4 regions of the Janthinobacterium svalbardense genome follow, and region 2 is predicted to be linked to each of the others. Evidence: predicted binding sites of a transcription regulator. Region 2 holds the regulator's gene; each other region holds the start of a gene.

Region 1 (5,762 bases), 2.8 Mb from region 2:
TCCTTGATGACTTTATTGCGCGGGTCCGAAATCGTGTACACGGGGTGGCCGAAGCCGATCACCACTTCCTTGTTGGCGACGCGTTCGCGGATGTCCGCTTCCGCTTCATCGGCGTTGTCGTAGCGTTTCTGGATGTCCAGCGCCACTTCGTTCGCGCCGCCGTGTTTCGGGCCGCGCAGCGCGCCGATGGCGCCCGTGATGGCCGAATGGATGTCCGAACCCGTGCCGGCGATGACGCGGCTGGTGAAGGTCGAGGCGTTGAATTCGTGTTCCGCGTACAGGATCAAGGACGTGTGCATGGCTTTTTCCCACGACGCCGACGGTTTTTCGCCATGCAGCAGGTGCAGGAAGTGGCCGCCGATCGAGTCGTCGTCCGTTTCCACTTCAATGCGCTTGCCGTTATGGCTGTAGTGGTACCAGTACAGCAGCATGGAGCCGAACGACGCCATCAGGCGGTCGGCGATGTCGCGCGCGCCCGGCGCGTTATGGTCGTCTTTTTCCGGCAGGGTGCAGCCCAGCACGGACACGCCCGTGCGCATCACGTCCATCGGGTGGGCGGCGGCCGGCAGCGCTTCCAGGGCCGACTTGACAGCCGACGGCAAGCCGCGCAGGGATTTCAGCTTGGCTTTGTAGCCTTTCAATTCGGCGGCGGTCGGCAGCTTGCCGTGCACCAGCAGGTAGGCGATTTCCTCGAACTCGCAGCTGTCGGCCACGTCCAGGATGTCATAGCCGCGGTAGTGCAAATCGTTGCCGGTCTTACCGACCGAGCACAGCGCCGTATTGCCGGCAGTAACGCCGGACAGGGCGACGGATTTTTTAGGCTTGAAAGTAGCGACTTGCGGTGCGGTCATAGTGTTCTCCAGAAGATGATTGTCAGTCCAGTGCGGCGGGCTTGGGCCTCCCAAGGCCCGCTCTTGTATAGGTGCTTACTTCTTTTGCGCGGCGAACAGCGCATCGAGCTTTTGCTCGAAGTCGTGGTAATTGATCGATTCATACAGCTCCATGCGCGTCTGCATGGTGTCGACGACATTTTTTTGCGTGCCGTCGCGGCGCAGGGCGCGGTAGACGTTGTCGGCCGCCTTGTTCATGGCGCGGAAAGCCGACAGCGGATACAGGGCCAGGCCCACGTGGGCGCTGCGCAATTCGTCCAGCGTGAACAGCGGCGTGGAACCAAATTCCGTGATGTTGGCCAGGATAGGCACGTTGACGGCCTTGGCGAACGTGGCATACATGTCCAGGTCCGTGATGGCTTCCGGGAAGATCATGTCGGCACCCGCTTCGACGCAGGCGACAGCGCGTTCCAGTGCCGCTTCCAGGCCATCGACGGCCAGCGCATCGGTGCGCGCCATGATGACGAAGTTCGGGTCCGTGCGCGCATCGACGGCCGCCTTGATGCGGTCCACCATTTCTTCCTTGCTGACGATTTCCTTGCCCGGACGGTGGCCGCAGCGCTTGGCGCCCACCTGGTCTTCGATGTGCAGGCCGGCAGCGCCGAACTTGATCATCGATTTCACGGTGCGCGCCACGTTGAAGGCGGACGAACCGAAGCCCGTGTCGGCATCGACCAGCAGCGGCAGGTCGCACACGTCGGTGATGCGGCGGATATCGGTCAGCACGTCGTCCAGGCTGGAAATGCCCAGGTCGGGCAAGCCCAGCGAGCCGGCCGCGACACCGCCGCCGGACAAATAGATGGCTTTATAACCGGCGCGCTTGGCCAGCAAGGCGTGGTTGGCGTTGATGGCGCCGACGACTTGCAACGGGGATTCTTCCTGGACGGCCTTGCGGAATGCGGCACCTGCGGAGTATTGAGTCATGTGTTCACCTTATGGGATTCGGGTCGTCCCGAATGTTTCATGGACTTGCTATGAGCATCACTATTGCAAATGCCGTGCCAGGGCCGCGCGTCCACCCGGAAAGTACGCCAGTACGCAGTGAGATCAGGGGGAAGCGGCCATGTATCGGCATGGCGTGCAGTGTCACGCAAGGGAACAGCCATGTCACGATGCATGTCAATGATGTTTCAAATATGTTTCAATCATTCCATTTGAAACATTGAAACATGAAACAGAGCAGGCTGCCACCGGGCGGAACGCCGGGCGCACCATAAAAAAAGCCGGCGGGCGCCGGCTGCAGGTTTGCTGGAAATGCAGGAGCTAAGCCAGCCGCACCAGCGGGTTGGCGATGATGTTGTCGATCTGGCGCACGGCTTCTTCGCAGGCGGCGGCAATGGCGCCATCCTCGTCGTCGCGCACGAATTGCATGGTCGAGCCTTCGAATACTTCCAGGCCTTCCGCGGTGGCGCGTTCGATGTCGCAACTGGCCGACCATTTGCCATCGGTAGTGGGCACGGCCAGGGGAACAATTTCCCAGCCCTTATAGTGAATTTTAGAACTGTTTTCCATGGGGTGCCTCCTTGTGACTGACTCAATAATGGAAATCGTAGCATGAAGCGCGGCCGCTAGCGACGTGTTTCAGGCGCCAGCGCGCGGTCAGGCTGACTTTCGGGCTAAACGATTTACCTTGGTTCAAGGGCGCAGCAGATTATCCACTTCCGTCCTGGCCACTTCTATCCCGGCCGTGCAAGCCGTTTCGGGCGCCGCGTAGCCGCCCAAGGTGCGGCTACGCGTGATCGCTTGCGCCGCGCTCTCGCCCTCGCGCTGCAGGTGGTAGGTAAAATCCCATAAATCGTCGTTGTCCTTTTGCGGGGTCACCGAAATCGTAAAACCGCGGTATTGTTCGCTGCGTGCAGTATTATCGTTCATGAATTTCTCCTTGTAGGATGAGGTTACCACGCTGCAAGCGCCAGGGTGCGCACGACTGCCGCGCACTCCTTATCTGTTTTTCGCATGCCAAAGGTCAATTCTCAGCATTTTTTTAGCGTACTCTGGCGATATAATGCCCTTCCCTGTCCGTACTTTGCCGCCGCGATGACCCCACAAATCCAAGCTTTCTTCGATCCCGCCACCGCCACCGTCACCTATGTGGTGTATGAGGCCGATGGCCAGGACTGCGCCATCATCGATTCCGTGCTCGACTACGACCCGAAGGCGGGCCGCACCTCGACCACCTCGGCCGACAAAGTGATCGCCTTCGTGCGCGAACACGGCTTGCAGTGCCGCTGGCTGCTGGAAACCCACGCGCATGCCGATCACCTGTCCGCCGCGCCCTACCTGCAACAGCAGCTGGGCGGCGACGTGGCCATCGGTGCCGCCATCCAGACGGTGCAGCAGGCGTTCGCCGCCGTCTACCACCAGGACGGCGCCAGGGCCGACGGCTCGCAGTTCAACCAGCTGTTCGCGCCCGACCAGGTGTTTCATATTGGTAAGTTGGAAGTGCGCGCGCTGCACGTGCCCGGCCACACGCCGGCCGACCTGGCTTACCAGATCGGCGACGCCGTCTTCGTCGGCGACACCCTGTTCATGCCGGACGTGGGTTCGGCCCGCTGCGACTTTCCAGGCGGCTCCGCGTCCCTGCTGTACCGCTCCGTGCGGCGCCTGCTGGCGCTGCCGCCGCAAACGCGGCTGTTCATGTGCCACGACTACCCGCCCAACGGCCGCGCGCCGCGCTGGGAAGTGACGGTGGCCGAACAGCGCGCCAGCAACATCCACTTGCGCGACGGCATCACGGAAGAACAGTTCGTGGCCATGCGCACGGGCCGCGACGCCACGCTGGACATGCCGACCCTGATCCTGCCCGCCATCCAGGTCAACATCAACGCGGGCAAGCTGCCCGAGCCGGAAGACAACGGCGTGCGCTACCTCAAAATACCGCTGAACGCGATCTGATTGCCTCGGGCACTCCCCGCCCCTCGCACCGCCTTTCTTGACACCACGCAAGTCCCACCTCAGGCAATCCGCATACAGTGCAGATTGCCTGAGTTCACTTTGGCGCCGCCTTTTCCTGCTTGACGCTGACGGAGCGCCCGCATGTCGCCCGACCCTACGCTCGACAATAATTGCATCCTGCTCGCCGAAGCCGAAGGCACGACCTTGTTCAGCCATGCGCTGCTCAAGGCCGTCACGCGCCTGCCGCGTCCCGGCATCATCATCTTTGTGCACGGCGTCAATTCCGACGGTGAATGGTATGAGCAGGCGGAACAAGGCCTGTGCGACGGACTGAATGCCCGCCTGAAACGCCGCGATGATGACCTGGCGATACCTGGCCCGGCCGCCGGGCAGATGCAGGCTGCGACATACGCGCGCGAATTGACGGATGACGGTTTCCTCAATCCCAAGCGCAACGCCACCACCTTTCTGCAGGCGGACGATGCCAATTCGCCCGTGATCCGCTTTCGCTGGGGCTACAAGGCCAACGGCGAAGAGTTGCAGGCATTCGGCGACGGCATCTATCTCAACGAAAAGAATTACTGGGGCGGCGGGCCGTTCGCCAACGGCTGCAGCGCCCTGCCTGACCTGTGGGGCCAGGGTTTGTCGGAAGAATTGTTCCTGTGGATGCATATCCAGCACATGAACCCGACGAATGACCGGCAAGTGTATGCCTGCCCGCCGCGCCCGTATTTTGTGTTCGCCGCGTGGCGCCTGGCGCGTCTCGTACAATCGATACGCGCTTGCCAGCACGATGCACCCGTCACCATCGTCTGCCATAGCCAGGGCAATATGGTGGCCATGGCGGCCGCCTTTCTCGGTGAAACGCTGGGGCCGTCCGCCGTGGCCGACAGTTATGTGCTGTGCAATCCACCCTACAGCCTGCTCGATAGCAATTTCACGGAAAACTGGGTCAGCGGCCATCTGAAGGATGAGCATGGCAATACGGGCCGGCAAAAGTACGAAGCCCGCACGCAAACCTTGAAAGCGTTTTTCAACATCCTGCGCACACGCTCGGCCATGCAGCAGGATGCCGCCTTTGTCGACGAGTGCAGCGCCAATCGCAAGCCTGAACGCAAGGACAGCTACACGGCCGCGTTCGACCGCGCAAACTACGGCTTGCATGGCTCCACCTATGGCAGGGTCACCCTGTATTTCAATCCGCACGACCAGGTGATTTCGGCCACCCCCGTGCAGGGCATAGGCTGGCGCGGCATGTCGGCGCAGGAAATTGCCGATACGGGTGGCGAAGGCGTCTTCACGCAGCGCGTGTTTGCGCAAAACCACCTTGTCGGCCAGGAAAATGAAAAGGACTACGATATCTGGCAGCGCAATGGCCAGCCATTGACGCCGGACAGCCTCGATTTCTGGCACCCGCGTTCACTGGTCGCCGAATACTCGATCGAAAAGGGCATGCGGGCCAGCAAAGGCATCGGGCGCAAGATACTGACCTTTTTGTTCGCGCCCATCGTCATCATTCTCGCCAAGACTGCCGGCACGCGCATCAACGCCCTGCCACCCAAGTCCTGGCGGCTGCCGATGAAAGCGCCCAAGCTGCCCGAGGCATTCCTGCCGCACTCGAAGCGCTTTGCCGACACCAGCGAACAATTTGACGAAGGCTGCGATGCCCCGGCCGACTCCCTGCACAAGGACCGTGCCGCCGAAGCCGATGACGCGTACGCGCCTTACCGTTCCCAGGGCAAGGGCGATGCGCAAACCGAGGCGGCGCTGCGCTACGAACAGAACGGCATGCTGCGCATGCAGGCCAGGCGCGACGGCTGGGTCGAAAAAGGCAAGCCTGTGACGGCGGTGGACAAGCCGGAGGAGGCTAGCAAGGAATTCAATGCCTGGCGCAAGAACGAAATCCAGAACTACCTGGCCGCCAACATCGACACCCACGCCACCGATCACTCGACCATCATGACCAATCCCGAGCAT
Region 2 (5,762 bases):
TCGGCTGCCAGGCCCAGCGCGTGGGGGCCGATGACGATGCCGACGGCCAGGTAGCCCAGCATGGGCGGCAGATGCAACATTCTGAAAGCGACCACGCCCAGCACGGCGCTGCCGAGTAACATCAGGGTCAGTTCAAGCGAGGAAAACATGGGTTGCCCGGTGCGCTCAATGGAAATCGTTGTTTGTTGTGACTGGCAAGTTTTTTGCTTTCCTAATTCGTTTATACTTTGGGCATGAGTGTAACCCATGAAAAAACAATGCTGAAAGCTTTTGATCGAATTGACATGCAAGCGACGACCGAGCGCGCCGTCGCGCTGGCCCGTACCACCTTGCAGATCGAGTCCGACGCCATCGTTGCGCTGCGCGCGCGCCTGGCCACGGACGACAGCGTGGGCCGCGCCGTGGCGATGTTGCTGCAATGCAAGGGGCGTGTCGTCGTCTCCGGCATCGGCAAGTCCGGCCATATCGCGCGCAAGATTGCCGCCACCCTCGCTTCCACCGGCACGCCGGCCCTGTTCGTGCATCCGGCCGAAGCGGCCCATGGCGACCTGGGCATGGTCACCTCGGAAGATGCTTTTATTGCCATATCGTACTCCGGCGAATCGTCGGAACTGATGGCCATCATGCCCGTCGTCAAGCGTATGGGTGGCGTGCTCATTTCCATGACGGGCAAGCCGAACTCCAGTCTGGCCCAGCTGGCCGACGTGCACCTGGATATTTCTGTTGAGAAAGAAGCCTGTCCGCTGAACCTGGCGCCGACGGCCAGCACCACCGTCACCCTGGCGCTGGGCGACGCGATCGCCGTGGCCTTGCTCGACTTGCGCGGCTTCAAGGAAGAAGATTTCGCCCGCTCGCACCCGGGCGGCGCCCTGGGCCGCCGCCTGCTCACGCACGTGCATGACGTCATGCGCAGCGGCGAACGAGTACCGAAGGTGCCCGTGGACGCTTCCTTGCTGCAGGCGCTGGAAGAAATGACGAAGAAGGGCATGGGCATGACGGCCGTCGTCGATGCGGACAACCGCCCCGTGGGCGTGTTTACCGATGGCGACTTGCGCCGCATGTTCGAGCGCGTGCAGGATTTCACGCAAGTGGCGATCCGCGACGTCATGCATGCGCAGCCGCGCAGCATCGCACCCGAGCGCCTGGCCGTCGACGCCGTGGCCGTGATGGAGCAGTTCCGCATCAACCAGATGCTGGTCGTCGATGCCGACGGCAAGCTGGTGGGCGCGCTGCATATCCATGATCTGACGCAAGCGAAGGTGATCTGATGGACAGCGTAGCGGACAACCTGGCGCGCGCAGCCAAGGTCAAACTGATGATCTTTGACGTCGATGGCGTGCTCACCGACGGCAGCCTGCATTTCGGCCCGGATGGCGAGATGATGAAAACGTTTAATGTGTATGATGGCCTGGGCATCAAGCTGCTGCAGGAATCGGGCGTGCAGACGGCCATCATCAGCGCGCGCCGCTCGGCCATCACGGCGCGCCGCGCGCAAGACCTGGGTATTACGCATGTGCACCAGGGCGGTCACGACAAGCTGACGCCGTTTCGCGAGCTGCTGGCGCTGACGGGCTTGACGGAAGAGCAATGCGGCTATATCGGCGACGATGTCATCGATGCGCCCATCCTGCGCCGCGTGGGCTTTGCCGTCAGCGTGCCGGGCGGGCGTCCGGAAGTGCAGGGCCTGGCGCACCATGTGACGCAGGCCGGTGGCGGCCGTGGCGCGGTGCGCGAGATCTGCGAATTCCTGCTGCGCGCCCAGGACAACTATGCGCGCGTCATGGCGCCGTTCCTGGAGTGAGGCGCGCCTTGCCGCCAGTGACATTTGAAAGAGTGAAATCCTATGCGTAAGCCAGGAGGCGCCCATCGCTGGCGCATGATGTTTACCGTGCTGGGGGCAGTTGTCTTTGCGCTGGGCAGCTTCTGGCTGCTGGAAGTGATGAACAAGAATGCCCAGGACATCACGGCCAGCAAGCATCAGGATGAGCCCGACTATTTCATCACCAATTTCAGCCTGGTGCGCATGGACTTGACGGGCAAGCCCAGCTATATCGTGTCGGGCACCAAGCTCACGCATTATCCGCTGGACGATTCTTCCGATATCGACCAGCCTTTCGTGCGCAAGCTCACGCCAGGCATGCCGCCGATGAACATGAATGCGGAACTGGCGCATATCGACCAGGACAATACCCGGCTGCAACTGCACCGCAATGTCGTGATCGACCGCGCGGCCAGTCCGAAGGCGCAGAACCTGACGGTCAAGACGGAAGCGCTGACGGTATTCCCGGACGAGGAAAGAATGGAAACGGACGTGCCTGTCGATATCCTGACGGGCACCTCGCGCCTCAATGGCATCGGCATGAAGGCCAATAACGCCACCGGCGTGGTGGAAGTGCAGAATGCGCTGCGCATGGTCCTCCCGCCGAAACCGCGCCCGGCCGCGGCGGCAAAATGACAGAATGAAACAAGGAAACCATACTATGAAGAACATCTTGCTGTTGACCGTATTTTCTCTGGCCATGATGGGCGTGGCGCATGCCGAGAAGGCCGATTCCGAGAAGGAAGCCGTCATCACGGCACGCAGCGGCCATGTCGATGACGTCAAGCAGATTCGCACCCTGACGGGCGACGTGGTGCTGGTCAAGGGCACCCTGACCATGAAGGCGGGCCGGGCCCTGATCACGGAAGATCCGCAAGGCTACCAGTTCATCACTTTCTGGGCCGATCCCGGCAAGCTGGCCACCTTCCGCCAGAAGCGCGATGGCGCGGGCGACCTGTGGGTGGAAGGCGAAGCGGAGCGCGTGGAATACGACAACAAGACGGAAGTGGTGAAGCTGTTTTCCAGGGCCAAGCTGACGCGCCTGGAAGGCACGAAAGTGACCGACGTGGCCAATGGCGCCTTCATCTCGTATGACAGCCGCAAGGAAGTGTTTGCGATGGAAAATTCCGACAGCGGCACCAGCACCCCGGACGGTGGCAGCGTGCGCATGGTGATCCAGCCGAAGCCCAAGGCACCGGCCACGCCCGCGCCAGGAAAGAAATAATGGACAATACTCGTTGCGGCAGCACCCTGATCGTTCGCGGGCTGCAAAAAACCTATGGCAAGCGGCAAGTCGTGCATGATGTCTCGCTGCAAGTCGAATGCGGCGAAGTGGTGGGTTTGCTGGGCCCGAACGGCGCCGGCAAGACCACCTCGTTCTACATGATCGTCGGTCTGGTGCCGTCCGATGGCGGCACCATCGATATCAGCGGCGTGGATATTTCCCGCCTGCCGATCCACCGCCGCGCGCAGATGGGCCTGTCGTATCTGCCACAGGAAGCGTCCGTCTTCCGCAAGCTGACGGTGGAAGACAATATCCGCGCCGTGCTGGAAATCCAGACCGTCGAAGGCCGTCCCCTGAAGAAGGCCGAGATCGAGGAGCGCCTGGATAAATTGCTGGCCGACTTGCAAATTGAAAAGTTGCGCGAGAACCAGGCGCTGTCCCTGTCGGGCGGCGAGCGGCGCCGTGTGGAAATCGCCCGCGCGCTGGCCACCGACCCGCGTTTCGTGCTGCTCGACGAACCGTTCGCCGGTGTCGACCCCATCGCCGTGATCGAGATCCAGCGCATCGTGCGCTTCTTGAAGGAGCGCAATATCGGCGTGCTGATCACCGACCATAATGTGCGCGAGACGCTGGGTATTTGCGACCGTGCCTACATCATCAACCAGGGCTCGGTGCTGGCGTCGGGACGCCCCGACGACATCATCGCGAACGAGTCGGTACGCCGGGTCTATCTGGGCGAACACTTCCGCATGTGAGCCAATGAAACAATCATTGCAGCTGCGCACTTCGCAGCACCTGGCACTGACGCCGCAGTTGCAGCAATCGATACGCCTGTTGCAATTGTCTACCCTGGAATTACACCAGGAACTAGAGCAACTGCTGACGGACAATCCCTTGCTCGAGCGCCTCGACGATCCGCTCGACCATTCGCTGCGCCTGCTGTCCGACGGGGCCCTGAGTTCCACGGCCGCGCCGGCCGAAGCACCGCCCCAGCCGCCAGGCCAGGATGCGCCCGCGGCGCCGGCCGAAGCAGAAACCTTTGACGGCGAAGCGGGCGACAGCCCGGCCGCCGCGGATGGTGGCGACAGCGACTGGAGCGAGGCGAGCCGGGGCAAGGCGCCCGACGACGAAGATTCGCGTCCGCAATTGGAGGCCCATCACTGCACCCTGCGCGAGCACTTGATGGAGCAGATGCGCGTGACGGTGCTCGAATTGCGCGACCGCGCGCTGGTCGAGCTGATCATCGACGCGCTCGACGACAATGGCTACCTGGAAGAGTCGCTCGACGACATCCTGGCGCGCCTGCCGGAAGAGCTGGAAATCGACGCCGACGAGATGCGTACGGCCTTGTCCCTGCTGCAAAGTTTCGATCCGCCCGGCGTGGGTGCGCGCAACGCGTCCGAATGCCTGGCGCTGCAAATCAAGCGCTTGCCGCACGTCGCCATGGTGACGCGGCGCATGGCCCTCGTCATCGTGGAAAAGCACCTGGCCTGGTTTGCCCAGCGCGATTTCAACAAGCTGAAAAAAGCCCTCGATTGCGACGAGGAAGACTTGCGTGAAGCGCAGACGGTGATTCGCCAGTGCAATCCGCATCCGGGCGCCGTGTTCGCCTCGGATGTGTCCGATTACGTGGTGCCCGATGTCGTCGTCAAGCGCGCGCGCAATGGCTGGCAAGTCACCCTGAACAACGACGTCATGCCGCGCCTGCGCGTCAATGCCATGTACGCCAACTTGCTCAAGCAGGGCAAGGGCGAGGGCGCCATGGGCGCGCAATTGCAGGAAGCCAAGTGGCTGATCAAGAATATGCGCCAGCGTTTCGACACGATCCTGCGTGTGGCGCAGGCGATAGTAGAAAGACAAAAGAACTTTTTCTCGCATGGGGCCGTTGCCATGCGCCCCCTTGTGCTCCGTGAAATAGCTGATACACTGGGTTTACACGAGAGTACTATCTCGCGGGTAACAACCCAAAAGTACATGCTGACCCCGCATGGCATGTTTGAGTTGAAATATTTCTTTGGTAGCCACGTCGCCACCGAAGCGGGGGGCGAAGCATCATCGACGGCGATACGGGCATTGATCGTGCAACTGACAGGAGCAGAAGACCCTAAAAATCCTTTATCCGACAGTAAGATTGCGGACATGCTGGGGGAACAAGGCATGGTGATTGCGCGACGTACTGTTGCCAAATACCGGGAAGCGTTGAAAATTCCGCCAGTGAGCCTGCGTAAGTGTTTGTAAGTTTTTTTCGGTTCCTCTGCGGGCCGGATAGGATGGACCGCACGAACCCGATCATCTTTAGGAGTGTGTATGAATCTCACCATCAGCGGACATCATCTCGAAGTGACACCAGCCATCCGTGAATACGTACAAACGAAGCTGGAGCGCGTGAAACGTCATTTCGATCAAGTTATCGATATCGCCGTGATTCTGACCGTGGATAACCTCAAAGAGAAAGAAAAACGTCAAAAGGCCGAAGTCAACCTGCGTCTGAGTGGCAAAACAGTCTATGTGGAAAGCCTGGCGCACGACCTGTATGCCGCAATCGATACCCTGATCGACAAGCTGGACAGGCAAGTGATGAAGTACAAAACCAAAGTGCAAGGGCACGGTAAAGAGGCGATCAAGCATCTGCCAGACAACTCCGAGGAAGACGCCGTCGTCGCCGTTTAAGGCCACCCGCTTCCAGCAGTTGTGATCAACTAAGGGCGCACATCTTGC
Region 3 (5,762 bases), 880 kb from region 2:
CGAACTCGCCCAGCGCATAACACATGGGCGCACTGCCGTCGCAGCAGCCGCCCGACTGGAAAAACATCAGCGGGCCGTGACGCTGGCGCAACTTGTCCATCATTTCCAGCGCCGCATCGGTGGCGACCACCCGGGCAATTGCTGCACTCATGGCATCCTTTCTGCGCGCCGCCCCCGGCTAAGGGCGCGGCGCCTGTTGCCGGTTTAGAAGAAGCCCAGGGCTTTCGGGCTATAGCTCACCAGCAAGTTCTTCGTTTGCTGATAGTGGTCGAGCATCATCTTGTGGTTTTCACGGCCGATACCCGATTGCTTGTAACCGCCGAAAGCGGCGTGGGCTGGATACAGGTGGTAGCAATTGGTCCACACGCGGCCCGCCTGGATGGCGCGTCCCATGCGGAAGGCGCGCGAACCGTCACGCGTCCACAAGCCGGCACCCAGGCCGTACAAGGTATCGTTGGCAATCGCCAGCGCTTCGGCCTCATCCTTGAAGGTGGTCACGGACACGACGGGCCCGAAAATCTCTTCCTGGAAGATGCGCATCTTGTTGTTGCCCTTGAACACCGTCGGACGCACGTAGTAACCGCCCTCCAGGTCGCCTGCCTGCGTATGGCGCTCGCCGCCGGCCAGCACTTCTGCGCCTTCCTGGCGGCCGATGTCGAGGTAGGACAGGATTTTTTCCAGCTGCTCCTGCGACGCCTGGGCGCCGATCATGGTGCTGGCATCGAGCGGATTGCCCTGCTTGATGGCGGCCACGCGCTTCAAGGCCCGTTCGATGAATTTCTCGTAAATCGATTCCTGGATCAGCACGCGCGATGGGCAGGTGCACACCTCGCCCTGGTTCAGCGCAAACATGGTGAAGCCTTCCAGGCACTTGTCGAAATAATCATCATCGGCATCCATCACATCTTCAAAGAAGATGTTTGGCGACTTGCCGCCCAGCTCCAGGGTGACGGGAATCAGGTTTTGCGCGGCATACCCCATGATCAGGCGGCCCGTGCCCGTTTCACCCGTAAAGGCGATCTTGGCGATGCGCTTGCTCGACGCCAACGGCTTGCCCGCTTCCAGGCCGAAACCGTTGATGATGTTCAACACGCCCGGTGGCAGCAAGTCGCCGATCAGCTCGATCAACACCATGATGGAGGCGGGGGTCTGCTCGGCCGGTTTCAAGACCACGCAATTGCCGGCGGCCAGGGCTGGCGCCAGTTTCCAGACGGCCATCAGAATCGGGAAATTCCACGGAATGATCTGGCCCACGACACCCAGCGGCTCATGGTAGTGATAGGCATAGGTTTCCGCGTCGATTTGCGCGACGGAACCTTCCTGCGCGCGGATGCAGCCGGCGAAGTAACGGAAATGGTCGATGGCCAGCGGAATGTCGGCATTCATCGTTTCACGGATCGGCTTGCCGTTGTCGATGGTTTCCGCCGTGGCGATCAGGCTCAGGTTCTGTTCGATGCGGTCGGCGATGCGGTTCAGGATATTGGCGCGCTCGGCAGGTGAAGTCTTGCCCCAGGCATCCTTGGCGGCATGCGCGGCGTCCAGCGCCAACTCGACATCTTCCGCCGTGGAACGGGCGATTTCGCAAAACGGCAAGCCCGTGATGGGCGTGATGTTAGGAAAGTATTCACCTTTTACTGGTGCAACGAATTTGCCGCCGATGTAATTGTCATAGCGTTGTTTGAAGGGATTGGCTACGCCCAGTTTGCTGATGTCTGCGAGATTCATGTCGTCCTCTATCGGGTTAATTAGAATGGAATTGCTTTAATTAAAATCAAACGTCCTGGTACAGATGGGGTGAGTACACGGAGTCTTCCGCAAATGCCGTGCCAGCTCGTCGTCCCCCTACCCAACTTAGCGGGTTTTACCTCTCTTGCAAGGGCATGGTGGCCATATCGGCGGGTTCGATTGCTGCCGTAGCGCGCCATCGCCGCTGCACAATGGAACAGGTGTACCAGACTGGAACACCTGTTCCAGCCTGCTTAGCGGATCACCACGCCCCATGGCAATTCACCTACGGCAATATCGGCCACCTTGCGCGCGCTGGCCGTGTCGATGACGGACACGCTGTTCGAGCGGCCATTGGCCACGTACAGCTTGCTGCCGTCTGGCGTGATGGCCATGTTCCACGGGCGTTTGCCGACGGCAATGGTGGCCGTCACCTTGTTGCTGGCCGTATCGATCACCATCACCGTGCCGTCCGTGCCGTTCGAGACATACACCTGCTTGCCGCCAGGGTGGACGGCGATGCCGTTGGCATTCTTGCCCGCTGGAATGGTGGCGATCGCCTTGCGCGCGGCCATGTCGATCACATACACGGCGTTGACCAGTTCGCATGCCACGTAGGCGCGGCCGGAGTCCGGACTGAAACCGATGCCGCGCGGACGCAGACCCACGGCGATGGAAGCAACCTGGCGGCGTTGCGCCACATCAATGACATCGACTTGCTCGGCCTCTTCCGCACTGACCAGCAGCCAGCGCCCATCCGGGCTGAACACGGCATGTTCCGGGTTACGCCCTTGCACCTTGATATCGGCGAGCAAGACGCCCGTCTGACCATCGAGCAAGGTCACGCTATTGTTTTCCTCGACGGCCACGGCCACGTAACGACCGTCCGGCGAAGCGCTGACGCCTTCGGGCGACTTGCCCAGCGCCACCGTGCGCACGGGCGTGCCGCTCGCGTTGTCGATCAGCAACAAAGCGCTACTGGCGGCATCGGTGACAAACAATTGCCGTCCGGTGGGGTCGGCGGCGATGCCACGCGGCCGCTTGCCTGCCGCGATCTGGCGCACCACCTGGTCGGTCGCCGTGTCGATCACGCTCAGGGTGCCCGATTTTTCATTGGGGACATAGGCAAAAGGAGCGGCCTGGAGAGCGCTGCTGGCAAGCACAGGCAGCAGCCAGCACACCTGGCGCAAGCGCGAGAAGAAGTTGGGCATAATCACCTTTTCAATGGCAAAACGAGGGGAAAGCGCGCGGTATCGGCGCATCTGAACATTGCTGCATGCAAACGCCGTGCCACTGACACGCGTATAATTTCAGCCCACCAATGGAGACATGGCAGGCATATTGCTTGATACAACTATGCAGACCTGCGCCGCTCACGCGCTCAAGCAGGCTTTTATTCACATTGGAGAACCCGCATGCAGCATCGTTTCCGCTTGAACACCATTGCCAGCCTGTTTGTCGCCGGCAGCGCCACCCTCGCCCCCCACGTTTTCGCCGCCGAGGCAGCTAATCTGGCCAACGGGCAACTCATGGATACGGTGGTCGTCAGCGGCAGCCGCATCGCCCACCCCAGCCAGGAAGTGCCGGCCTCGATCGACGTGGTCGACAGCGCCCGCATCCAGGATGGTCAAATCCGCGTCAACGCGTCGGAGGCGCTGGCCGCCGTGCCGGGCCTGGTTGTGCAGAACCGCCAGAACTACGCACAAGACTTGCAGATCTCGTCGCGCGGCTTCGGCGCCCGCTCGGCCTTCGGCGTGCGCGGCGTCAAACTGATCAGCGATGGCATTCCTGCCAGCATGCCCGACGGCCAAGGCCAGGCCGCCACCTTCAACCTCGATACGGCCGAGCGCATCGAAGTGCTGCGCGGACCGTTTTCTGCCATCTACGGCAACCATTCTGGCGGCGTGATCCAGCTGTTTTCCAAGGATGGGCAAAATCCCCCGTCCGTCGAGTTGAATGTGACGGGCGGCAGTTTCGGCACCAGCAAGGTGGACCTGACGGCACAAGGCCAGGCAGGCGGCATCGGCTACGTGCTAGACGGTTCGCGCTTCCGCACGGACGGCTTCCGCGACCACAGCGCCGCCACGCGCGAACAGGCGTTCGGCAAGATCACCGTCAAGCCCAATGCGGACAGCAAGCTGACCATCGTCGCCAACAGCCTGCACCAGGGCAACACGCAAGATCCGCTGGGCGCCACCTGGGCCACGTTTGCCGCCAACCCGCGTGCCGGCGAAATCGATGCGAGCGACACGCAAAACCCGAAACGCACCCTGGCCGAGCGCTACAACACGCGCAAGAGCATCGATCATCAGCAAATCGGCGCCACCTATGAACAAGCGTTTGGCGACGACCGCCTGCACGTGATGGTGTATGGCGGCAACCGCGATGTCATCCAGTACCAGGCTTTCACCAAGTTCCTGCAAAATCAAACTGTTAATGGAGTACTCAAACATTCGGGCGGCGTGGTCGATTTCCAGCGCCAGTTCTATGGCATCGACACCAACTGGCTGCACGTGAACCAGCTGGCTGGCGGCAAGCTGAGCACCACCATTGGCATCGATTACGGCCGCTCCAGCGATGACCGCACCGGCTATGAAAATTACATTGGTAATAGCTTTGGTGTAAAGGGCCAGCTGCGCCGCGACGAGCAGGATGTCGTCTCCAGCCTCGATCCGTATCTCCAGATGGAATGGCAAAGCGGGCCATGGCTGCTGAGCGCAGGTGTGCGCTACAGCAAAATGAAAGTGGAAGTTAACGACCATTTTCTCAGTAATGGCAACGACAGCGGCAGCCTGGAATTCAGCCACACGACACCGGTACTGGGCCTGCTGTATAAACTGACGCCGAACGTCAACGTGTACGCCAGCGCCGCGCGCGGCTTCGAAGCGCCTACCCTGAACGAATTGTTTTACTCGGGCGCGGGCAATGGATTCAATTTCAATCTGAAGCCTGCCACCAGCACCAACCTGGAAGCGGGCGTCAAGGCCAGCATCAATAGCAACACGCATGTGAATGCAGCCGTGTTCCAGATCAAGACGAATGACGAACTGGTAGTCGACAAGTCCAGCGGCGGGCGCACCAGCTATCGCAATGCGGGTAAAACCTTGCGCCAGGGTATGGAAGTGTCGCTGGATTCGAACCTGCCGTATGGCTTCACGGCAAAAGTGGCGCTCACCAGCCTGCACGCTGTGTACGACCAGGCCTTTGGTAGCGTGCGCGAAGGCAGCCGATTGCCGGGCGTACCCAGCGCCAACCTGTTCGCGGAACTGGCCTGGAAAGACACATTGGACCGTTTCGGCGCGGCGCTGGAAAGCGTGGCCAGCAACCAGGTCTACGCGGAAGACAGCAACAGCGAAAAGCCGGCGCCCGGCTACACGGTGTTCAATGCGCGCTTCAACGCCAAACAAAACGTAGGGAATTGGCGCTTCAAGGAGTTTGCCCGCCTGAACAATCTTTTCGACAAGACCTACGTGGGCTCCGTCATCGTCGGCGACAGCAACAAGCGCTACTATGAAGCGGCGCCAGGACGCAATTGGTTGTTGGGCGTTAGCGCGCAATACTCCTTCTAATAATAAAGCCCGCGCATCTTCCGATGCGCGGGCTTCATTGTCATTCAACATGGCCTGTTACGGCCGTGCTTCCTTCACCCCATATTTCTCAAAGATGGCTTTCAATTCGCCGCTGGCCGCCATCTCGTTCATGGCTGCCTGCAGCAACTTGCCCACGTCTAGCTGCTGGCGGCTGACGGCCAGGCCCACGGCCCAGCCGGCACGCGGCAAGCGGGCGAACGCCACTTCGCTCAAGGGGAAAGCGCGATCACTTTTCAGCACCGATTCGATTTCCGAACGATTCGCCAGCACGGCGTCGAGCTTGCCCGCCTGCAATTGCTGCAAGGCTTCGGCCGCCGTGTCGAAGATACGCACGTCGTCACGGTACTTGCCATTGTCTTCACCCAGCATCAGCATGGCCGCGATCGAGACCTTTTCCACGCCGATGCGCTTGCCGGCCAGCGAAGCGACGCCATCGAATTGCGGCAC
Region 4 (5,762 bases), 210 kb from region 2:
ACTTCTTTTTCCAGCAGGGCCAGGGCATCCCCTGCTTCCGTTGGCGTGATGACGCCGCGCGTGGGGTTCTTGTGCAGGATGTCGAGGATACGCTGGGCATGTTCCTGATACATCAGTACTTCAGGGGAGGATTTGGATTTGAATGAGATCAACATAAGCGCTTTCTGAAACTTGTTGTTAGTGTCGAAACAATATCACGACTTGAAATATCGCACAGGCTGTCCGATTGCGCGGACTGCACATTTGCGGGCCGGATATCGCCATCTGTTGGACAACGCACGTATTTACAAGGGCGGCTGTTCCAGGAAACTGCCTGTTTAAGCGATCGTTAAGTCTCAATCCAGTTTCACCGAGTCCATGAAGGTGTCGATGGTGTCACGCGACAGCTTGCGCTCTTCACCGAGAATGATGATCTGGAAGATGTGCTTGTCCTGTGCCACAAAACGGCCGACCAGCACCACAGGCTTGCCTTGCTGCGTGCCGCTGGCCTCGATGCTGAGTGAACTGCGCTGATGTATTCCGGCAGCAGTGCTGCTGGCTGCCGATGCGGATTTTTCGCTGCGCACAGTGCCGTTGATATTTTTCAACAGGGCGGTTTGCATGGCGGGCAGGGCCGCTTGCGCCTGTTCCGTACTGTCGAGCACGGCGCTGCCGATGGCGAAGGTATTGCCATCAACCTCGCTGGCCGTCATGGTCAGGCTGACTTTCTTGCCATCGAGATCGATCTCGCGCGTCAGCACGGCCGGCTTGCCTGGAAACAGGGCCGTGAACTGGGCGTCGGGGCTGCGATAGTCGCGCCAGTCGAATTTCGGACTGCAGGCAGACAGGATGCTGGCGGCCGCGAGCGTAGCCAGCAAGAGAGCAAGTGATGGTTTTTTCATCAGCAGATGGTAGCAGTGCCGCCAGTCACGCGCAATCGCGCACGTGTGGCGTTCATTGCACTCCTTACATTTCACGCAGTACGCGCCGGTATTGAATCGCTTCGGCGACATGCGGCTGCGTGATTGCGGGGCTGCCTGCCAGGTCGGCGATGCTGCGCGCCACGCGCAGTACCCGGTGGTAGGTGCGCGCCGACCAGTGCAGGCGTGCCATGGCGTCATGCAGCAACTGCTCACCATGTGGCTCCAGGCGACAATGCTGTTCGATTTCCATGCTGCTCAGGCGCTGGTTCGCTTTCCCCTGGCGTGCCAGTTGCAGGGCAAAGGCTGCCGCTACCCGCGTGGCGATGGCTTGCGTGCTTTCGCCGGCGCCTGCGTGCCGCCCCAGCGCCGCCGGTGGCATGGCGGCAACTTCGATTTGCAGGTCGATACGGTCGAGCAGCGGGCCGGACAGGCGACTGTGATAGCGCAGCACGGCGTCGGGCGTACAGCGGCAACGGCCGGAAGCGTGGCCCAGATAGCCGCACGGGCAGGGATTCATGGCGGCGATCAACTGAAAGCGGGCAGGAAACTCGGCCTGGCGGGCCGCACGCGAAATGCTGATGACGCCCGATTCCATGGGTTGGCGCAAGACATCGAGGACCCGGCGCTGGAATTCGGCGATTTCATCGAGAAACAACACACCGCAGTGCGCCAGCGAGATTTCTCCTGGGCGCGGCACGTTGCCGCCGCCCACCAGGGCCACGCCGGACGCCGTCTGGTGCGGGGCACGATATGGGCGGCGTTTCCAGTGTTCCACCTTGAAGTGGCCGCCCAGCGAATGCACGGCGGCCGATTCCAGCGCCTCTGCATCGCTCATGGGCGGCAGCACGCCGGGAAACCGGCTGGCCAGCATGGTCTTGCCCGCGCCAGGCGGCCCCACCATCAGCACGTTGTGGCCACCTGCGGCGGCCACCTCCAGTGCGCGTCGCGCCTGCTGCTGCCCCTGCACATCGGCAAAGTCGGGATACGCAAAAGCGTGCGCTGCCAGCACAGGCTGATGGCGTTGCAGGGCCGTCTGGCTGGCGGGCGCGGCAAAATGCGCGCAGACCTCGAGCAGGCTGTGGGCGGGATAGATGCAGGCATCGCTGACCAGCGCCGCCTCGTCCGCGTTCGCCTGCGGCAGGATGAAGGCGCGTGGTGTGCCCGATTGGCTGCGCTGCATGGCAAAGGTCATGGCCAGTGCGCCGCGGATGGGACGTAGCTGCCCCGACAGTGACAGTTCGCCCGCGAATTCGTAGTGGTGTAATTGCTCATCTGGCAACTGGCCGGAGGCGGCCAGGATGCCCAGCGCAATGGGCAAGTCGAAGCGGCCCGATTCCTTGGGCAAGTCCGCCGGCGCCAGATTGGCCGTGATGCGCCGCGCCGGCATCTCAAAGCCGCAGTTTTGCAGCGCGGCGCGGACGCGGTCGCGCGATTCCTTCACTTCCGTATCCGGCAGGCCAACTATCGTAAACGAGGGCAAGCCATTGGCAAGGTGGACTTCGACACTTACCTCGGGTGCCTCCATGCCGGCCAGGGCGCGGCTTTTCAGGACGGCCAGACTCATCAGACTCCCCTGTGGCGCGAGCGCGGTCAGGATCAGTCTAGCGCTTGAAGCGCCGTCAGGCTTGAGATATGCCAGCAAGGCCGTGTATAACGCGACCTTGCTGGCGGTACTTTATGCCTTTGGGTCGTTCAGGCGCGTTTCCAGTTCGATCAGACGCAATTCCAAAGCATCGAGCTTGGCGCGGGTCTTGGCCAGCACTTGCGCCTGGATATCGAATTCCTCGCGCGTGACGAGATCGAGACGGGCGAAGCCCTGGGTCATCATCGATTTCACGTTTTTCTCGATATCCTTGGCTGGCGAGTTTTCGATGGCTTGATGGATCTTGCCTTGCAAGTCGTTAAAGAAGGTATTCATGTCCATGGTCAGTCCTTTTATGGTGCGGCCTGTGCATCGCACCATTGCGGTGCACAGCGGCGTTAATCTGGTGCGAAACTGGGCGGTCCATTGTGCTTCAGCAGCCCGTATCCGCAGTCCTGGCGGCTTGCCGGGTATGTATGGACGAAAATGCACCTATCAAGGTGGCAAGAGAGCTGGCACGTATTCTGCTAAAGAAGTGATGAACGCTTTGTGATCTCCAGCCAAGATTTTAAACCTCAACCGCTTTAAAAGTTCAATAAAAGGAAATCGCCATGAAGAATCTCTCCAAGAACATGACTTTAGTAGCAGCGTTGACGCTGGCCATGACCGCCGTGTGCGGCAGCGCCATGGCCCAGGATGCAGTGGCAGCACCTGCTGTGGCCGAAGCCGTACCTGATAACGTGGTGAGCTACAACGTGGCGCTGACCAGCGACTATCGTTACCGTGGAGTGTCGCAAAGCCGTCTCGATCCTGCCATCAGCGGCGGTGCCGACTATACCCACAATCCGACGGGCCTGTATGTGGGCACCTGGTTGTCGAGCATCAAATGGATCAAGGATGGCGGCGGCGATACCAACCTGGAATGGGATATCTACGGCGGCAAGCGGGGCGAGATCAGCAAGGATTTTACCTATGATGTGGGCGGCCTGTACTATTTCTATCCCTCGAATGGACTGAGCACCAATGCCAACACTTTCGAGCTGTACGGCCAACTTGGCTACGGGCCTGCCTATATCAAGTACTCGCACTCGACGACCAATCTGTTTGGTGTCGCCGACAGCAAGAACAGCGGCTACCTCGATGTGGGCGCGAATATCGATATGTACGAAGGTTATCTGCTGAACCTGCATGTGGGCCGCCAGAAGGTCGCGCATAACGATTCCCTCAGCTACAACGATTACAAGATCGGCGTGACCAAGGATTTTGGCATGGCAACAGTCGCCCTGGCTTACGTCAAAGCCAATATTACGTCGCTGGCACCGAATGGCAAGAACCTGGCGAAATCCGGTCTCGTGCTGACCGTGTCCAAAACCTTTTAAGCGAGAATGCCATGAAAATGATTACCGCAATCATTAAACCGTTCAAACTGGACGAAGTGCGTGAAGCCTTGTCGGCTATCAATGTGCAAGGCATTACCGTCACCGAAGTGAAAGGGTTCGGCCGCCAGAAAGGTCACACGGAACTCTACCGTGGGGCTGAGTATGTCGTCGATTTCTTGCCAAAGACCAAGATTGAAGCGGCCGTCGATGACGCCATTGTCGACCAGGCCATCGAAGCAATCGAAGGTGCTGCGCGTACCGGTAAAATCGGCGATGGCAAGATTTTCGTCTACAACCTGGAACAGGTCATCCGCATCCGTACCGGTGAAACCGGCAACGAAGCGCTCTAAGGGGAATATTGATGCATAAAAATATAACAAAATTGCTCGCCGGGATAGCCTGCCTGTGTGCGTTTGGCGTCGCCACGCCAAGCTTTGCCGATGCGCCCGCCAAGACGGAGGCGGCCACGACCACGGCCGTCGCCGCGCCCGCCGTGACGCCGGTGCCTGACGCCGCCCCCGCTGCCGCCGCTCCGGCCCCGGCCGCTGCTGCGCCAGTCGCCGCGCCCGTCGCCAACAAGGGCGATACCAGCTTCATGATGATCAGCACCTTGCTGGTGATCTTGATGACCATCCCCGGCCTGGCTCTGTTCTACGGCGGCCTGGTGCGCTCGAAGAACATGCTGTCGGTGCTGATGCAAGTGTTCATGGTGTTCGCGCTGGTCATCGTGCTGTGGTGCATCTACGGCTATTCGATCGCCTTCACGGAAAAAACCGCCTTCTTCGGTGGCTTCGACCGCCTGTTCCTGAACGGTATCTGGGATCCGGCCAAGGGCACGTTTGCCGCCGCCGCCACCTTCAGCAAGGGCGTCGTCATTCCCGAGTTCGTCTTCGTGGCTTTCCAGGGCACGTTTGCCGCCATCACCTGCGCACTGATCGTCGGCGCCTTTGCCGAGCGCGCCAAGTTTGCCGCCGTGCTGGCCTTCGTCGTGCTGTGGTTCACGTTTGCCTACCTGCCAGCGGCCCACATGGTGTGGTTCTGGACCGGTCCTGACCTGATCACCAACGCCGCCACCTCGGCCAGCGAAGCCCTGAAGGCTGGCTGGATCTGGCAAAAAGGCGCGCTGGACTTTGCCGGCGGCACCGTGGTGCACATCAACGCCGCCGTTGCCGGCCTGGTAGGCGCCGTCATGATCGGCAAGCGCGTCGGTTACGGCCGTGAATCGATGGCGCCGCACTCGCTGACGATGACCATGATAGGCGCATCCTTGCTGTGGGTGGGCTGGTTCGGTTTCAATGCCGGTTCCTCGCTGGAAGCGGGCGACGTGGCGGCCCTGGCTTTCGTCAACACCTTGCTGGCCACTGCCGCCGCCACCCTGTCGTGGGTATTTGGCGAGTGGATCAGCAAAGGCAAGCCATCGATGCTCGGTGGCGCGTCCGGCGCCGTAGCCGGCCTGGTGGCGATCACCCCGGCAGCCGGCTTTGTCGGCCCGATGGGTGGCCTGGTCATCGGCTTGCTGGCCGGTGTCATCTGCCTGTGGGGCGTGAATGGCCTGAAACGCCTGATCGGCGCCGATGATTCGCTCGACGTGTTCGGCGTGCATGGCGTGGGCGGCATCCTGGGTGCCTTGCTGACGGGTGTGTTTGCTGCACCACAACTGGGCGGTCAAGGCATCTTCGACTACGTCACCAACAAGATGTCGGCTGACCCGTACTCGATCGGCCATCAGGTGTGGGTGCAGGCGCAAGCGGTCGGCACCACCATCATCTGGTCGGCCGTGGTTTCCGTCATCGCCTATAAACTGGTCGACATCGTCATCGGCCTGCGCGTACCGGAAGAAGAGGAGCGCGAAGGCCTCGATATCACCAGCCATGGCGAGCAGGCATATCATGGTTAAAT

The links. Region 2 encodes sigma-54, which starts transcription at its own class of promoters, with help from an activator protein. Its sites were predicted from a motif close to TGGCANGNAANCTGCTTT; they were not measured.
Region 1: the regulator sigma-54 is predicted to act here: its motif matches at 1,877-1,894, upstream of prpB (methylisocitrate lyase).
Region 3: the regulator sigma-54 is predicted to act here: its motif matches at 3,001-3,018, upstream of CNX70_RS27745 (beta-propeller fold lactonase family protein).
Region 4: the regulator sigma-54 is predicted to act here: its motif matches at 2,998-3,015, upstream of CNX70_RS04630 (TorF family putative porin).

The regions. Positions count from the first base shown of each region.
Region 1 is NZ_CP023422.1:4,278,577-4,284,338, forward strand. Features, by position in the region: gene prpC (bifunctional 2-methylcitrate synthase/citrate synthase) at 1-851, opposite strand, end outside; gene prpB (methylisocitrate lyase) at 927-1,814, opposite strand; gene CNX70_RS18830 (hypothetical protein) at 2,154-2,402, opposite strand; gene CNX70_RS18835 (hypothetical protein) at 2,526-2,762, opposite strand; gene CNX70_RS18840 (MBL fold metallo-hydrolase) at 2,928-3,785, shown strand; gene CNX70_RS18845 (T6SS effector phospholipase Tle3 domain-containing protein) at 3,927-5,762, shown strand, end outside.
Region 2 is NZ_CP023422.1:841,661-847,422, forward strand. Features, by position in the region: gene CNX70_RS03650 (monovalent cation:proton antiporter family protein) at 1-149, opposite strand, end outside; gene CNX70_RS03655 (KpsF/GutQ family sugar-phosphate isomerase) at 234-1,268, shown strand; gene CNX70_RS03660 (KdsC family phosphatase) at 1,268-1,801, shown strand; gene lptC (LPS export ABC transporter periplasmic protein LptC) at 1,844-2,455, shown strand; gene lptA (lipopolysaccharide transport periplasmic protein LptA) at 2,481-3,044, shown strand; gene lptB (LPS export ABC transporter ATP-binding protein) at 3,044-3,799, shown strand; gene CNX70_RS03680 (RNA polymerase factor sigma-54) at 3,804-5,282, shown strand; gene hpf (ribosome hibernation-promoting factor, HPF/YfiA family) at 5,352-5,714, shown strand.
Region 3 is NZ_CP023422.1:6,233,830-6,239,591, forward strand. Features, by position in the region: gene CNX70_RS27735 (DUF779 domain-containing protein) at 1-151, opposite strand, end outside; gene adh (aldehyde dehydrogenase) at 205-1,725, opposite strand; gene CNX70_RS27745 (beta-propeller fold lactonase family protein) at 1,980-2,936, opposite strand; gene CNX70_RS27750 (TonB-dependent receptor family protein) at 3,141-5,294, shown strand; gene CNX70_RS27755 (substrate-binding periplasmic protein) at 5,352-5,762, opposite strand, start outside.
Region 4 is NZ_CP023422.1:1,055,034-1,060,795, forward strand. Features, by position in the region: gene CNX70_RS04610 (DUF1840 domain-containing protein) at 1-155, opposite strand, end outside; gene CNX70_RS04615 (hypothetical protein) at 336-881, opposite strand; gene CNX70_RS04620 (YifB family Mg chelatase-like AAA ATPase) at 946-2,466, opposite strand; gene CNX70_RS04625 (accessory factor UbiK family protein) at 2,578-2,826, opposite strand; gene CNX70_RS04630 (TorF family putative porin) at 3,096-3,863, shown strand; gene CNX70_RS04635 (P-II family nitrogen regulator) at 3,875-4,213, shown strand; gene CNX70_RS04640 (ammonium transporter) at 4,225-5,760, shown strand.